3 regions of the Pseudomonas sp. TE4620 genome follow, and region 1 is predicted to be linked to each of the others. Evidence: predicted binding sites of a transcription regulator. Region 1 holds the regulator's gene; each other region holds the start of a gene.
What was found. The regulator FliA, encoded in region 1, starts transcription of late flagellar genes. The targets are predictions, from matches to a motif close to CTAAAGTTTNNNNNNNNNNNGCCGNTAA.
Positions count from the first base shown of each region.

Region 1 (5,074 bases):
CCCAGGAGCAGCTCAAGACCCTGGGGCGGATCCTCAACGTTTCGGTTACTCACGTCGACCCGGGCCAGTCGCTGGCCCAGGCCCTCGACCCGCTGCTGCGCAAGCGCGTGGTACTGATCGATACCGCCGGCCTGCAAGCCAGCGACCCGGCGCTGCGCATGCAGCTGGAAACCCTTGCCGGGCGCGGGATTCAGGCCAAGAATTACCTGGTACTGGCAACCACCAGCCAGAAACAGGTGCTGACCGCCGCCTACCACAGCTACAAGCGCTGCGGCCTGGCCGGTTGCATCCTGACCAAGCTAGATGAAACCGCCAGCCTCGGCGAAGTATTGAGCCTGGCAATCAGTCACGAACTGCCGGTGGCCTATCTTACCGATGGCCCGCGCATTCCTGACGACCTGCACCTGCCGCGCCGGCACCAGTTGGTCAGCCGCGCAGTGAGCGTGCAGATGCAGGACGAGCCCAGCGAAGAGGCCATGGCCGACATGTTCGCTGATCTCTACCACAGCTCCGGCAAACGCGTGGGCTGAGGGGAATATGATTACGTTGCAAAGTACCTACATCAATGGTCTGCCAGGCATTTTTCAGGTGTTGAAAGCGCAGCCCAGTCATGTGGCCTCGGTCTAAGTAAGACAAGGTAAAGAACAAACATGGGTAGCATGCATCCCGTACAGGTGATCGCCGTGACCGGCGGCAAAGGTGGCGTTGGCAAGACTAACGTGTCAGTGAACCTGTCATTGGCGCTGGCTGAGCTTGGCCGTCGGGTCATGCTGCTGGACGCCGACCTGGGCCTGGCCAACGTTGATGTGCTGCTGGGCCTGACGCCCAAGCGCACCCTGGCCGATGTCATTGAAGGCCGTTGCGAACTGCGCGACGTGCTGCTGCAAGGCCCCGGCGGTGTGCGCATCGTGCCGGCGGCCTCGGGCACGCAGAGCATGGTGCACCTGGCTCCGGCCCAGCACGCCGGCCTGATCCAGGCCTTCAGCGAGATCGGCGACAACCTCGATGTGCTGGTGATCGACACCGCTGCAGGTATCGGTGACTCGGTAGTCAGTTTTGTCCGCGCCGCCCAGGAAGTGCTGCTGGTGGTGTGCGACGAGCCCACTTCGATCACTGACGCCTACGCGCTGATCAAGCTGCTCAACCGCGATTACGGCATGAACCGCTTCCGCGTCCTCGCCAACATGGCCCAGAGCCCTCAGGAAGGGCGCAACCTGTTCGCCAAGTTGACCAAGGTCACTGATCGCTTCCTCGATGTCGCCCTACAATACGTCGGTGCGGTGCCTTACGACGAATGTGTGCGCAAGGCGGTGCAGAAGCAGCGAGCGGTCTATGAAGCCTTCCCGCGTTCCAAGTGCGCGCTGGCATTCAAGGCCATTGCCCAGAAGGTCGATAGCTGGCCGCTGCCTGCCAACCCACGGGGGCACCTGGAGTTCTTCGTCGAGCGCCTGGTGCAACCGACGAGTGCGGGTCCGGTGCTATGAACGCCAGTGGTTATCGGATGTACAGCAAGGCTTCGCGTGACGCCCAGTACGAACTGATCGAGCGTTACGCGCCGCTGGTCAAGCGCATCGCCTACCACTTGCTGGCACGTCTGCCGGCCAGTGTGCAGGTGGAGGACCTGATCCAGGCCGGGATGATCGGCCTGCTCGAAGTCGCCAACAAGTATGACGCCAGCAAGGGGGCCAGTTTCGAGACCTACGCCGGCATCCGCATCCGTGGCGCCATGCTCGATGAAGTGCGCAAGGGCGACTGGGCGCCGCGTTCGGTACACCGCAATACCCGCATGGTCAGTGACGCGATTCGTGCAATTGAAGCAAAAACCGGCCGTGACGCTAAAGATCACGAGGTTGCTGCCGAACTTCAATTGAGTCTCGATGATTATTACGGGATTTTGAATGACACCCTGGGCAGCCGCCTGTTCAGTTTCGACGACCTGTTGCAGGACGGCGAACATGAAGGCCTGCACGAGGACGGTGCCAGTGCCCAGCTCGAGCCTTCGCGCGATCTGGAAGACGAGCGTTTTCAGGCAGCCCTGGCCGATGCCATCGCCAACCTGCCGGAACGCGAGCGTCTGGTCCTGGCGCTGTACTACGACGAAGAGCTCAACCTCAAGGAGATCGGTGAGGTCCTGGGGGTGAGCGAGTCGCGTGTCAGCCAGTTGCACAGCCAGTGCGCGGCACGTTTGCGTGGTCGCCTGGGGGAATGGCGGGCGCGTTGAACGCAGGTTCGATGCAGTCGTGAAATGTAGTGCCGAATTGATTGAATGCGCGTTCCGCGCTGAACGCGTTAAAGACTGCTTGGAGGTCTAATTGAACAAAGACATGAAAATCCTCATCGTGGACGACTTTTCGACGATGCGGCGGATCATCAAGAACCTGTTGCGTGATCTGGGCTTTACCAACACCCAGGAAGCCGACGACGGCAACACCGCACTGCCGATGCTCGAAAGCGGTCATTTCGACTTTCTGGTGACCGACTGGAACATGCCTGGCATGTCCGGTATCGACCTGCTGCGCAAAGTGCGTGCCGATGAGCGCCTCAAGCACCTGCCGGTGCTGATGGTGACTGCCGAAGCCAAGCGCGAGCAGATCATCGAAGCCGCCCAGGCCGGGGTCAACGGCTACGTGGTCAAGCCGTTCACCGCCCAGGTGCTGAAAGAAAAGATCGAAAAGATCTTCGAGCGCGTCAATAGCTGAGGTACGCCACGGGGGCGCTATGGAGCAAACACAATCATCCTTGGGCGAGTTTGAGTCGACACTCAAGAAACACGCCCGGGAACTGGTCGACAGCCTTGAACGAGGCAAGTTCGGCGACGCGGTGCAACTGATCCATCAGCTGAACCAGACCCGTGACCTTGGCCTGTATCAGGAAGTCGGCAAACTCACCCGCGAGCTGCACAGCGCGATCGTCAGTTTCCAGATCGACCCGCACATGCCGCAAGCCGAGGAAGTGTCGCAGATCACCGATGCGACCGAACGCCTGTCCTACGTGGTCAAGCTGACCGAGGGCGCGGCCAACCGCACCATGGACCTGGTCGAAGCCAGCACGCCGGTACTCAACGAACTGAGCGACGAGGCCAAGGCGCTGAGTGTCGACTGGCAGCGCTTCATGCGCCGCGAAGTGGCGGCACCGGAGTTCCGTGAGCTGGCCAAGCGTGTCGACAGTTTCCTGACGCGCAGCGAGGAGGGCAACCGCAAGGTCGCCAGCCACCTCAATGACATTCTTCTGGCTCAGGACTACCAAGACCTGACCGGCCAGGTGATCAAACGCGTCACGGCGCTGGTCACCGAAGTAGAAAGCAATCTGCTCAAGCTCGTGCTGATGGCAAGTCAAGTTGACCGTTTTGCCGGTATCGAACATGACCACCAGCAGCTGCGCGCTGAAAAAGATCAAGAAAAACATCCGACTCGGGGTGAAGGTCCGCAGATTCATGCCGATAAGCGTGAAGACGTTGTGTCCGGTCAGGACGATGTCGACGATCTGCTGTCCAGTCTGGGTTTTTAGGGAGCACGTTTAATGAGCTTCGGCGCCGATGAAGAAATCCTTCAGGATTTCCTGGTAGAAGCCGGCGAAATTCTTGAGCAACTGTCCGAGCAATTGGTCGAGCTGGAAAGCCGACCGGATGATGCCGACCTGCTCAATGCGATCTTTCGCGGTTTTCACACTGTAAAAGGGGGCGCCGGCTTCCTCCAGCTCAACGAGCTGGTGGAGTGCTGCCATATCGCCGAAAACGTGTTCGACATCCTGCGCAAGGGTGCCCGACGCGTCGACTCCGAACTGATGGACGTGGTCCTGGAAGCCCTGGACACGGTCAACAGCATGTTCGGCCAGGTTCGCGAGCGCAGCGACATCACCCCGGCGACCCCAGAGCTGCTGGCGGCGCTGTCGCGCCTGGCCGAGCCTGCCGGGGAAGACGAAGCACCAGCCCCTGCCGCTGAGCCCGAGGTGCTTGAAGCACCGGCGGCCGAGGCCGAGGCGGACATCACCGACACCGAATTCGAGCAACTGCTCGACTCGCTCAATGCAGTCAAGGCCGAGGCACAAGCCCAGGACGCCGAGCCTGCCGGTGACGAAATCACCGACGCCGAGTTCGAGTCGCTGCTTGACCAGTTGCACGGCAAGGGCCAGTTCGCCGCCGACAACCTCGGCGGCGCGGCTGAAGCACCGGCTGTTGCAGCTGCCGCTGGCGATGTCAGTGGCGACATCACCGACGATGAATTCGAAGCGCTGCTCGACCAGTTGCACGGCAAGGGTACTTTTGCCGTCGATGCACTGCCGGGCGCTGCTGCCGCGCCTGTGGAAGCCTGCGCGCCTGCCGCGGCTGGCGATCACATCTCCGAGCACGAGTTCGAAGCGCTGCTCGACGAACTGCACGGCAAGGGCAAGTTTGCGCCGGACGCAGTAGCCACGGCTGCACCAGTTGCCAGCGCAGCACCTGCGAAAGCGGCGGCCAAGCCTGCGCCAGCACCTGCCGCCAAGCCAGCTGCTGCACCAGCCCCTGCGGCCAAAGCAGCGGCTGCGGCGCCTGCACCTGCACGCCAGGCCGCTCCGGCTGCCGAAAAGCACCCTGCCAGCGAAACCGAAACCACCGTACGGGTCGACACCGCGCGGCTCGACGAGATCATGAACATGGTCGGCGAGCTGGTGCTGGTGCGTAACCGCCTGGTGCGCCTGGGCCTGAACAGTGGCGACGAGGCCATGTCCAAGGCCGTGTCGAACCTCGACGTGGTGACCGCCGACCTGCAGACCGCGGTGATGAAAACCCGCATGCAGCCGATCAAGAAGGTCTTCGGGCGCTTCCCGCGCCTGGTTCGCGACCTGGCCCGGCAGTTGAAGAAAGAAATCAACCTGGAGCTGGTCGGCGAAGAGACCGACCTCGACAAGAACCTCGTCGAGGCCCTGGCCGACCCGCTGGTGCACTTGGTGCGCAACGCCGTCGACCATGGCGTCGAAACCCCGGAAGAGCGCGAAGCCTCGGGCAAGTCCCGCGGCGGCAAGGTAGTGCTCTCGGCCGAACAGGAAGGCGACCACATCCTGCTGTCGATCTCCGATGACGGCAAGGGCATGGACG
Region 1 is NZ_JBWBQO010000001.1:979,168-984,241, forward strand. It holds gene flhF (flagellar biosynthesis protein FlhF) at 1-530, shown strand, start outside; gene fleN (flagellar synthesis regulator FleN) at 651-1,484, shown strand; gene fliA (RNA polymerase sigma factor FliA) at 1,481-2,221, shown strand; gene ACZ9A3_RS04695 (chemotaxis response regulator CheY) at 2,325-2,699, shown strand; gene ACZ9A3_RS04700 (protein phosphatase CheZ) at 2,719-3,507, shown strand; gene ACZ9A3_RS04705 (chemotaxis protein CheA) at 3,520-5,074, shown strand, end outside.

Region 2 (5,074 bases), 4.0 Mb from region 1:
CGGGCGCATTGTCGGCCTCGAAGCCCTGGTGCGCTGGCGCCATGCCGAACGCGGGCTGCTGCCGCCCAGCGAGTTCGTACCGCTGGCCGAGCAGAGTGGGCTGATCGTGCCTTTGGGCTACTGGGTCATCTCCCGGGCCCTGCGCGACATGCAGGCGCTGCGTGAGCAGGGCCTGGCGCCGTTGCACATGGCGGTGAACCTGTCGTTTCGCCAGTTCCAGGACAGCCAGCTGTTGGCGACCCTGAGCCGGCTGATCATCGAACACGGCGTCGATGCCCGCTGGCTGGAATTCGAACTGACCGAAACCGCCGTGATGCGCCGCAATGACCTGGTCAAACAGACCATGGACGCCCTTGGGCGCCTGGGCGTGCGCTTCTCGCTGGACGATTTCGGCACCGGCTTTTCGTCGTTCGTGCACCTCAACAGCCTGCCGATCACCTTGCTCAAGGTCGATCGCAGCTTTGTCGGCGGCATGGAGCAGCGTGAAGAGAACCGCAAGCTGGTGCACGCGATGATCAACCTGGCGCACAACCTCAACCTCGAGGTGGTGGCCGAGGGCGTGGAAACCCCGGAGCAAATGGACCTGCTGCGCAGTTTCGATTGCGATCAGGTGCAGGGGTTTCTGATCAGCCGGCCATTGCCGATTGATGAGTTGATGGAGTATTTGCTGCGCGGGCCGGCGCAGCAAGCAGCATCGCGGGTCATGTAGGAGCGGGCTTGACCCGCGATGGGGCCCTTCAAACCACTGAAGCAGTCACCTTGTTCACCCCAGCGGCACTGCCCAGCAAGCGCTTCATCCGCCATTCGAATGCCAGGGTCAGGCTCACCGCCGCACACGCCAGGCCCAGCGCCAGCCCCCACCACACGCCTACCGCGCCCAGGCCGAGGTTGAAGGCCAGCAGCCAGGCCGCCGGTGCACCGATCACCCAGTAACAGAACAGCCCGACCAGGAAGGTGGTCTTGGCATCCTTGAGGCCTCGGATCGAGCCCATGGCAATGGTCTGCACGCCGTCAAACAGCTCGAACCAGGCGGCGACCATCAACAGGCTTACCGCCAGCTGGATGATGTCGGCAAAGGCCGGGTCACCGTGGTCGAGGAACAGCCCCACCAGCGGGTCTGGCAGCAGCCAGAAGAGGATGGCGAACATCAGCATCATCGCCGCGCCAAAACCGATACCCACGCGGCCGGCATGCCGTGCCCCCAACAGGTTGTCGGCGCCGTAATAGAGCCCTACACGCATGGTCACGGCGTACGACAGGCCGGCCGGAATCATGAATGCGGTAGAGACGATCTGCAGGGCGATCTGGTGCGCGGCAAGCTCGGTGCTGCCGAGCACGCCCATGCACAGCGCGGCGAAGGCGAACAGGCCGACCTCGACGGTGTAGGTGCCGCCAATCGGCAGGCCCAGGCGCCACAGCTCACGCAGGGCTGGCCATGACGGGCGGCTCAGGCCCTGGCGAATCGGGTAGGGTGCATAGGCCGGGTGCCAGCGGATATACAGCGCCATGGCCACGGCCATGCAGTTGGCAACGATTGCGGTCACCAGGCCGATGCCCACCAGGCCCAGCTTCGGCAGGCCGAACATGCCTTCGATCAGCGCATAGTTGAGCAGGAAGTTGGCCACCGTGCCGATCAGGCTGATGACCATCACCGGCGTCGAGCGGCCAATGGCGCTGGTAAAGCCGCGCAGGGCCATGAAACTCAGGTAGCCGGGCAGGGCGAAGGGCAGCAGCAGCAGGAACTGCGCGGCCGCCTCGACGTTGTTCGGGCTCTGGCCGAGCAATAGCAGTACCGGCTCCAGGTTCCACAGCGCCAAAGCCGCCACCAGGGCCATGACCCAGGCCAGCCACAACCCGGCCTGGGTCAGGCGGGTGGCGCCGGCGATGTCGCCAGCACCCTTGCGAATCGCCACCAGGGTGCCGACGGCGGCGATCACGCCCAGGCAAAAGATCGACACGAACGAATAGCTCGCCGCGCCCAGGCCGCCACCGGCCAGGGCCTGCGGGCTGATGCGGGCCATCATCAGAGTGTCGGTGAGCACCATCAGCATGTGCGCCAACTGCGAGGCAATCAGCGGCCCGGCCAGGCGCAGCAAAGCCTTGAGTTCTTGGGTAGGCGCAGCCTGCATGGAGTCGTCCTTTTCTTACGCGATAGATTCAAAGCGTGAAAGTCTGAGGCTTGGTGCGGTTATCCACAAAAGGATAATAGCGATGGTTGGCATGATTAAAACTCATGGGAGTATGATCCAGTCGATTGCCTGTGGATAACCCGGAGCCCGCCGCCATGTCTCGCCGTTTACCGCCTCTGTATGCACTGCGGGCCTTCGAAGCGGCGGCCCGGCATAGCTCGTTCACCCGCGCCGCAGATGAGTTATCGATAACCCAGAGTGCCGTCAGCCGGCACATCCGCACCCTTGAAGAGCACTTTGCCTGCCGTTTGTTCGTGCGCAATGGCCGCAGCTTGCAACTCAGCGAAGCGGCGCGTTTGCTGTTGCCAGGGGTGCGCGAAGGCTTTACCGCGCTGGAGCGGGCCTGCAACACCCTGCGCAGTGAAGACGACATCCTGCGCATGAAAGCCCCTTCGACCCTGACCATGCGCTGGCTGCTGGCGCGCCTCAGTCGCTTTCGCCACCTGCAGCCGGGCAACGAAGTGCAACTGACCAGCGCCTGGATGGATGTCGATCATGTCGATTTCAACCATGAGCCTTTCGACTGCGCGGTATTGCTCAGCGACGGTCACTTTCCGCCGGACTGGGAGGTCAAGCGGCTGTTTTCCGAGCTGCTGATCCCGGTAGGCGCGCCCGAGCTGCTCAAGGAAGGGCAGTGGGACGAGCGGCGCCTGGCCGGTGTCGAGCTGCTGCATCCAACCCCCGACAAGCGCGACTGGCGCAGCTGGCTGGCGCGCATGGACCTCACCGACAAGGTGTCGCTCAAGGGCGGCCAGGTATTCGATACCCTGGAGCTGGGCATGATCGCCGCCGCTCGCGGTTATGGAGTGTCCATGGGCGACCTGCTGATGGTTGCCGAAGACGTCGCCCAGGGCCGCCTGAGCCTGCCGTGGCCGACAGCGGTTGCCAGCGGCCTGGATTACTACCTGGTCTGGCCGCGAACCCGCCCCGGTGGCGAGCGGCTGCGGCGTCTGAGCGACTTCCTGCAGGGCGAGGCGGATTCGATGGACCTGCCCAAGGTTCAAATTCTGGGGACATCAGCGTCTATCGGAGCGAGTTGACCGTTTGCGCAGGATAACCCTGTTGCACGCTCAAGTATTGCGTCAGGCCGCCGAAGCAGAGGCATCAGAGCCACGCCTAGATGGTTCGATTCCCGTATCGATGCGGACGGTCAGCGTGATCAGGACGATCCCGGCCCCTCTTGCCAGGAGCTTCCATGTCTCAACCCCGTGCCCGGATTGCCTCGCAACTCGGTATCGCCCTTGCCATCGTGCTGGCTGTGGTGATTACCGGTAGCACCCTGTTTGCCCTGCGTTCGCTGGACAACGCCAACCTGAATACCCGCCAGGAACACCTGGCCAGTGAAGCGCGCCTGCTCGCCGATCAGCTCGACACTTTCCACAGTACCCTGCGCGAAAGCACCCAGCGCCTCAGCGGGCTGTTCGAGAAGCGCTTTGCTGCCGGTTTGCAGCTGCATCCAGGGGAGTCGGTGACGGTTGCCGGGGTTTCCACGCCCGCGCTGTACCTGGGCGAGCAACTGCTCAACAACGACTTTCGCCAGGTGGATGATTTTCGCCAGATGACCGCAGGCGTTGCCACCTTGTTCGTGCGCAGCGGCGACGACTTCATTCGCATCAGCACCTCGCTGACCAAGCAGGACGGCAGTCGCGCCATTGGCACCCTGCTGGATCGTCAGCATCCGGCCTACGCGCGCTTGCTAGCCGGTCAGGCCTACGTTGGCCGGGCCAACCTGTTCGAGCGCGACTACATGACCCAGTACACCCCGGTGCGTGACGGCAGCGGGCGGGTGATCGCGGTGCTGTTTGTCGGTTTCGACTACACCGACGCGCAGAAGGCTCAGTTTGCCAACCTCGGACGTTTTCGTATCGGCCAGACCGGTTCACTGGCCTTGCTCGACGACAAGCAGCACTGGTTGGTGCCGCCAGCAGGTGTGCGTGCGGACAGTCAGGCGGCGCAGGCGCTTGCCGGGTTCACTGCGGGCGAAGGGCGTTTCTGGCATGACGGCGTCGAAGAGCTGTTCAGCGTGACCGTGGCGTTTGCCGGCGGGCCGTGGACGGTGGTGGCAAGCATGCCGAAGGCGGAAATCCGCGCAGTGACCTGGAGCGTCGGCACGCGCCTGGCCATCGGCAGTTTGCTGGCGATGTTGCTGGCGGTCGCCGCCACCCTGTGGCTGTTGCGCCGCCGTCTGCGCCCCTTGGCTGACCTCTTGCAGCAGGCGCAGGCCCTTGGCGCCGGTGACCTGCAGGCGCGCTTGCGGGTATCGAGCGATGACGAAATCGGCCAGTTGGCGCACAGTTTCAACCAGATGGGCGAAGCCCTGGCGAGCATGGTCGAGCATATTCGCGCAGCAGCGGAGCAAGTCAGCAGCCGCGCCCAGGCCTTGTCGGGCATGTCCTCCGGGGCCTGTGAGGGCATGGAGCAGCAGTCTGGCGAAATCACCAGCATGGCCGGCGCTGTCGAGCAGTTCAGCGCCACCTCGATGAACATCGCCGAGAACATGGGCAGCACCGAACGCATGGCCCAGGACAATGTCCAGCAAACCCGCATTGGCCGTGCCTCGATGGACCAGGCGTCATCGTCCCTGGAGCAGATCGCCAGCGCCCTGGCCGGCACCGCCACGGTGATCGACACCCTGGGCCTGCGCTCCGAAGAAATTGGCGGCATCGTCGGCGTGATCACCTCGATTGCCGAGCAGACCAACCTGCTGGCCTTGAACGCTGCCATCGAAGCGGCGCGGGCCGGTGAGCAGGGCCGGGGCTTTGCCGTGGTTGCCGACGAGGTGCGCAACCTGGCCTCGCGCACCCGTCAGGCCACCGATGAAATCTCGGCGATGATCGGCAGCATCCAGCAGGAAACCGGCAATGCCATCAGCACCATGGAGCAGG
Region 2 is NZ_JBWBQO010000001.1:4,955,467-4,960,540, reverse strand. It holds gene ACZ9A3_RS23085 (putative bifunctional diguanylate cyclase/phosphodiesterase) at 1-709, shown strand, start outside; gene ACZ9A3_RS23080 (NorM family multidrug efflux MATE transporter) at 738-2,129, opposite strand; gene ACZ9A3_RS23075 (LysR substrate-binding domain-containing protein) at 2,285-3,229, shown strand; gene ACZ9A3_RS23070 (methyl-accepting chemotaxis protein) at 3,385-5,074, shown strand, end outside.
Region 2: ACZ9A3_RS23070 (methyl-accepting chemotaxis protein) is a predicted target of FliA. The motif match lies at 3,259-3,286, and genes of this name have one in related genera.

Region 3 (5,074 bases), 2.9 Mb from region 1:
AGGCACCCAGTTCGAAACGGACCTGGTCGTTGCCTTTGCCGGTGGCACCATGGGAAATGGCATCGGCGCCGGTTTCGTTGGCGATTTCGATCAGGCGCTTGGCGATCAGCGGACGAGCGATGGAAGTACCCAGCAGGTACTCGCCCTCGTAGACGGTGTTGGCGCGGAACATCGGGAACACGAAGTCGCGTACGAACTCTTCGCGCAGGTCATCGATGTAGATTTCCTTGACGCCCATGGCCTGGGCCTTGGCGCGGGCCGGTTCGACCTCTTCGCCTTGTCCAAGGTCAGCGGTGAAGGTCACCACTTCACAGTTGTAGGTATCCTGCAGCCACTTGAGAATCACCGAAGTATCAAGGCCGCCGGAATACGCCAGTACGACCTTTTTTACGTCCGCCATGCCATCACTCCACGGGGTTGTACGGAAAGCCGTCGATTCTACCGGCCTTGCGACAAAATTTACAGTGGGGCGACAGCTTGTGACGACAAAGCGACAGGAACTGTCGAGAGCGCGACGGACGGTCGCACCTCAGGACGTGGCGACGGGCTTCGCGGTACTGGCTGCGGCAGCAGGTGCGGCCGGTGGTTTGGCTGCAGGTTCAACGGCCTTTTCCAGGGGTTTTTCGACAGGCGTAACCCGATCAAGCTGAATATTCACCCGTCGGTTGCGCGCGCGGTTGGCTGCGCTGTTGTTGCGCGCCAGCGGATAACGCTCGCCATGGAAGCGCACGGTGATCTGCTCTTCGGGAATACCGTGGGCCTTGAGGTACTCCATCACCGCCAGTGCCCGGCGCCGCGACAGGTCGCGGTTGGTCAGGCGGTTGCCGCTGTTGTCGGAGTGGCCGTCGAGTTCGATATGGTTAACAGTGGGGTCGGCCTTGAGGAAGTCGAGGATCACGTCCAGGCGTGCCCGGGCATCGGCATCCAGGTCAATGCCGCCGCCCGGAAAGCCGACCCGCGCCTGACGCACCTGGTCATAATTCATCGGCAAAAGTTTTGCCGCGCAGGCCTGATAGTCGCCGTAGGCCTTGCTGAACTTGACTGGCAACACCCGCACTTCCATGGTTCGCCCGGCTTCACCGGCGTAGTTGCGCACCACGGTGCTACGGCCATCGAGCAGGCCGTTGATCAAGCGGCTGGCCTGGCCCTGGGAACTGGTAAAAAGCACGCCGCTGCGGGCCATGCGCACCGCGCCCAGGTTGATATCGCCACGTCCGGGCTGCCACGGCGCGGCCGCCGCCAGCAGGGTGGCGGAACCGGCACCAAGGACGTTACTGCTTGAGCGCAGCTGGAAAGTTGGCTGCTCGCCGGCCCGGCGAACGAACTCGCCGCTGCCGAAATCGGCAATGGGTTGAACCAGCCGACATTCGAACTGATCGCCTTCGACCTTCCACTCGACGTTCTCCAGACGGGTCTGGAAAGTGAGTGCCATGGCGGGCATGCTGGCAAACACACTGAGCAGGGCTAGATAACGCTGGCGCACGGGCGGCTCCACAGATTTTCACGGTATACCTGCACGCTATCGGTCGGTCGCGGCAAAACTTGATAGCGAGTGCTCGTAACCGGCTTTTCCGGTAGCATTCACCTTGAGTTCGACCCGCCTGGAATCCCCAATGTCCGACCGCCTGACCCTCCTGCGTCCCGACGACTGGCACATCCATCTTCGTGATGGCGCTGTATTGCCGCATACCGTCGGCGACGTTGCGCGCACCTTTGCCCGCGCAATCATCATGCCCAACCTGGTACCACCGGTGCGCAACGCCGCCCAAGCCGGTGCCTACCGTGAGCGCATCCTTGCCGCACGCCCTGCCGGCAGCCGTTTCGAGCCGCTGATGGTGCTGTACCTCACCGACCGCACCCAGCCCGAGGAAATCCGCGCGGCCAAGGCCACCGGTTTTGTCCATGCCGCCAAGATGTATCCAGCCGGCGCGACGACCAACTCCGATTCCGGCGTCACCAGTGTCGACAAGATCTTCCCGGTGCTCGAAGCCATGGCCGAGGTCGGCATGCCACTGCTGGTGCACGGTGAAGTAACGCGCCCCGAGATCGACGTGTTCGACCGCGAGAAGCTGTTCATCGACGAGCACCTGCGCCGTGTGGTCGAGCGCTTCCCGACCCTCAAGGTGGTGTTCGAACACATCACCACCAGCGAAGCCGTGCAGTTCGTCAACGAGGCCCCGGCCAACGTCGGCGCGACCATCACTGCCCAGCACCTGCTGTACAACCGCAACCACATGCTGGTGGGCGGCATTCGTCCGCACTTCTATTGCCTGCCGATCCTCAAGCGCAACACCCACCAGGTGGCTTTGCTGGACGCCGCCACCAGCGGCAGCAGCAAGTTCTTCCTCGGTACCGACTCGGCGCCCCATGCCCAGCACGCCAAGGAAGCCGCCTGTGGCTGTGCCGGCTGCTACACCGCCTATGCCGCGATCGAGCTGTACGCCGAGGCATTCGAGCAGCGTAACGCGCTGGACAAGCTCGAAGGCTTCGCCAGCCTGCACGGCCCAAGCTTCTATGGCCTACCGGCCAACACCGATACGATTACCCTGGTCCGCGACAGCTGGACCGCCCCAAGCAGCTTGCCGTTCGGCGAGCAGACCGTTATCCCGCTGCGCGCCGGTGAGCAACTGCGCTGGCGCCTGCTGGAGGAAACTGCGTGAGCGAAGATCAGTACGAAGACGACCAGGAAGGTCATGGCGGCGGTCCGCGCCACCCGATGGCTGAACGCTTTCGCGGTTACCTGCCGGTAGTGGTCGACGTCGAGACCGGCGGTTTCAACAGCGCCACCGACGCCCTGCTGGAAATCGCCGCAGTCACCATCGGCATGGACGAAAAGGGCTTCCTGTTCCCGGAACACACCTATTTCTTCCGCGTCGAGCCGTTCGAAGGCGCCAACATCGAGCAAGCGGCTCTGGAGTTCACCGGGATCAAGCTCGATCACCCGCTGCGCATGGCCGTCAGCGAAGAGTCGGCACTGACCGACATCTTCCGTGGCGTGCGCAAGGCGCTCAAGGCCAATGGCTGCAAACGGGCGATCCTGGTCGGCCACAACAGCAGCTTCGACCTGGGCTTCCTCAATGCCGCCGTGGCCCGCCACGACATGAAGCGCAACCCGTTTCATCCGTTCTCAAGCTTCGACACCGCCACCCTGGCCGGCCTTGCCTATGGCCAGACCGTGCTGGCGCGGGCCTGCCAGAGCGCCGACATCGACTTCGATGGCCGTGAGGCGCACTCGGCGCGTTACGACACCGAGAAGACTGCCGAGCTGTTCTGCGGCATCGTCAACCGCTGGAAGGAAATGGGCGGCTGGCAGGACTTCAACGACTGAAGCCTGTGCACCGCGCATAAAAAAACCGGCCATCAAGGCCGGTTTTTTTATGCCTGGCAAATTACAGCTTGCCAGCGTTCTCGCTCAGGTAAGCAGCAACGCCTTCTGGCGAAGCGGTCATGCCCTTGTCGCCTTTTTTCCAGTTGGCAGGGCAGACTTCGCCGTGCTCTTCGTGGAATTGCAGGGCGTCGACCAGACGCAGCAGTTCGTCCATGTTACGGCCCAGTGGCAGGTCGTTGACGATCTGCGAGCGGACAACGCCCTTGTCGTCGATCAGGAACGCGCCACGGAAAGCTACGCCGCCTTCGGACTCTACGTCGTAGGCCTTGGCGATGTCGTGCTTCATGTCGGCAGCCATGATGTACTGGACCTGACCGATGCCGCCGGCATTGATCGGGGTGTTGCGCCAGGCGTTGTGGGTGAAGTGCGAGTCGATCGACACGGCGATCACTTCAACGTTACGCGCCTTGAATTCGGCCATGCGGTGGTCCAGGGCGATCAGCTCGGACGGGCAGACGAAGGTGAAGTCCAGCGGGTAGAAGAACACCAGGCCGTACTTGCCCTTGATGGCCGAAGCCAGGTTGAAGCTGTCGACGATTTCGCCGTTGCCCAGAACAGCTGGAACGGTGAAGTCCGGGGCATTTTTGCCAACGAGTACGCTCATGCGATATCTCCTGATGGGGTGGAATCATCTTGCACAGGCCAGCATGCACTGGCCCGGCAGCGAAATGGCCGACCATCATACACCGCCCGGCGCCGCTCGCCGAATTTCAGTCCGAACGCTCGACAATCTGCCGTCGGTCGCTCTAGTTCGCCTATTACAGAAAGAGTTTTGACAAGCATTCTCATTAACATTAAGCTTCTTCGCATTGAGCCTTAACCAGCGATGGTCAGCCCTATGTATGTGTGTCTTTGTGTTGGTGTGACCGACGGACAGATCCGCGATGCGATCTATGAAGGATGCTGCAGCTACAAGGAAGTCAGAAGCGCCACCAACGTGGCCAGCCAGTGTGGCAAATGTGCCTGCCTGGCCAAGCAGGTGGTGCGCGAAACCCTCACCGAGCTTCAGGTCAGCCAGGCTGCCCTGCCCTATCCTGTAGAATTTACTGCAGCATAATTCAACGAATTCCAAGAACCGGACCCAGTGTCCGGTTTTTTTATGCCTGTAATTCAAGTAGTTAGGGGTTTAACGCGGAACACAAACATTCTTATTCCGATTAATTTTCATTTATTATTCAATAACTTAGGTTTGACAGTAGAAGTTGCGGGGCTCAGACTTGCCTTTATAGACACACTTACAGGGCAGGACCCCATCATGAAAGGCGACGTTAGCGTCATCCAGCATCTCAACAAGATCCTCGGAAACGAGCTGGTCGCAATCAACCAATACTTCCTGCATGCGCGCATGTACGAAGACTGGGGTCTGGAGAAACTCGGCAAGCACGAGTACAAAGAATCCATCGAAGAGATGAAACACGCTGACAAACTGATCAAGCGTATTCTGTTCCTCGAAGGCATCCCCAACGTCCAGGACCTGGGCAAGTTGCTGATTGGTGAACACACCAAGGAAATGCTCGAGTGCGACCTGAAGATCGAGCAAAAAGGCCTGGTCGACCTCAAGGCCGCCATCGCCCACTGTGAGACCGTCGGCGACTTCGGCAGCCGTGAGCTGCTCGAAGACATCCTCGAAGCCGAGGAAGAGCACATCGACTGGCTGGAAACCCAGCTGAGCCTGATCGACAAGGT
Region 3 is NZ_JBWBQO010000001.1:3,833,354-3,838,427, forward strand. It holds gene ACZ9A3_RS17755 (argininosuccinate synthase) at 1-400, opposite strand, end outside; gene ACZ9A3_RS17760 (flagellar protein MotY) at 530-1,483, opposite strand; gene pyrC (dihydroorotase) at 1,614-2,660, shown strand; gene rnt (ribonuclease T) at 2,717-3,328, shown strand; gene ACZ9A3_RS17775 (peroxiredoxin) at 3,390-3,992, opposite strand; gene ACZ9A3_RS17780 (bacterioferritin-associated ferredoxin) at 4,227-4,445, shown strand; gene bfr (bacterioferritin) at 4,644-5,074, shown strand, end outside.
Region 3: ACZ9A3_RS17760 (flagellar protein MotY) is a predicted target of FliA. The motif match lies at 1,520-1,547, and genes of this name have one in related genera.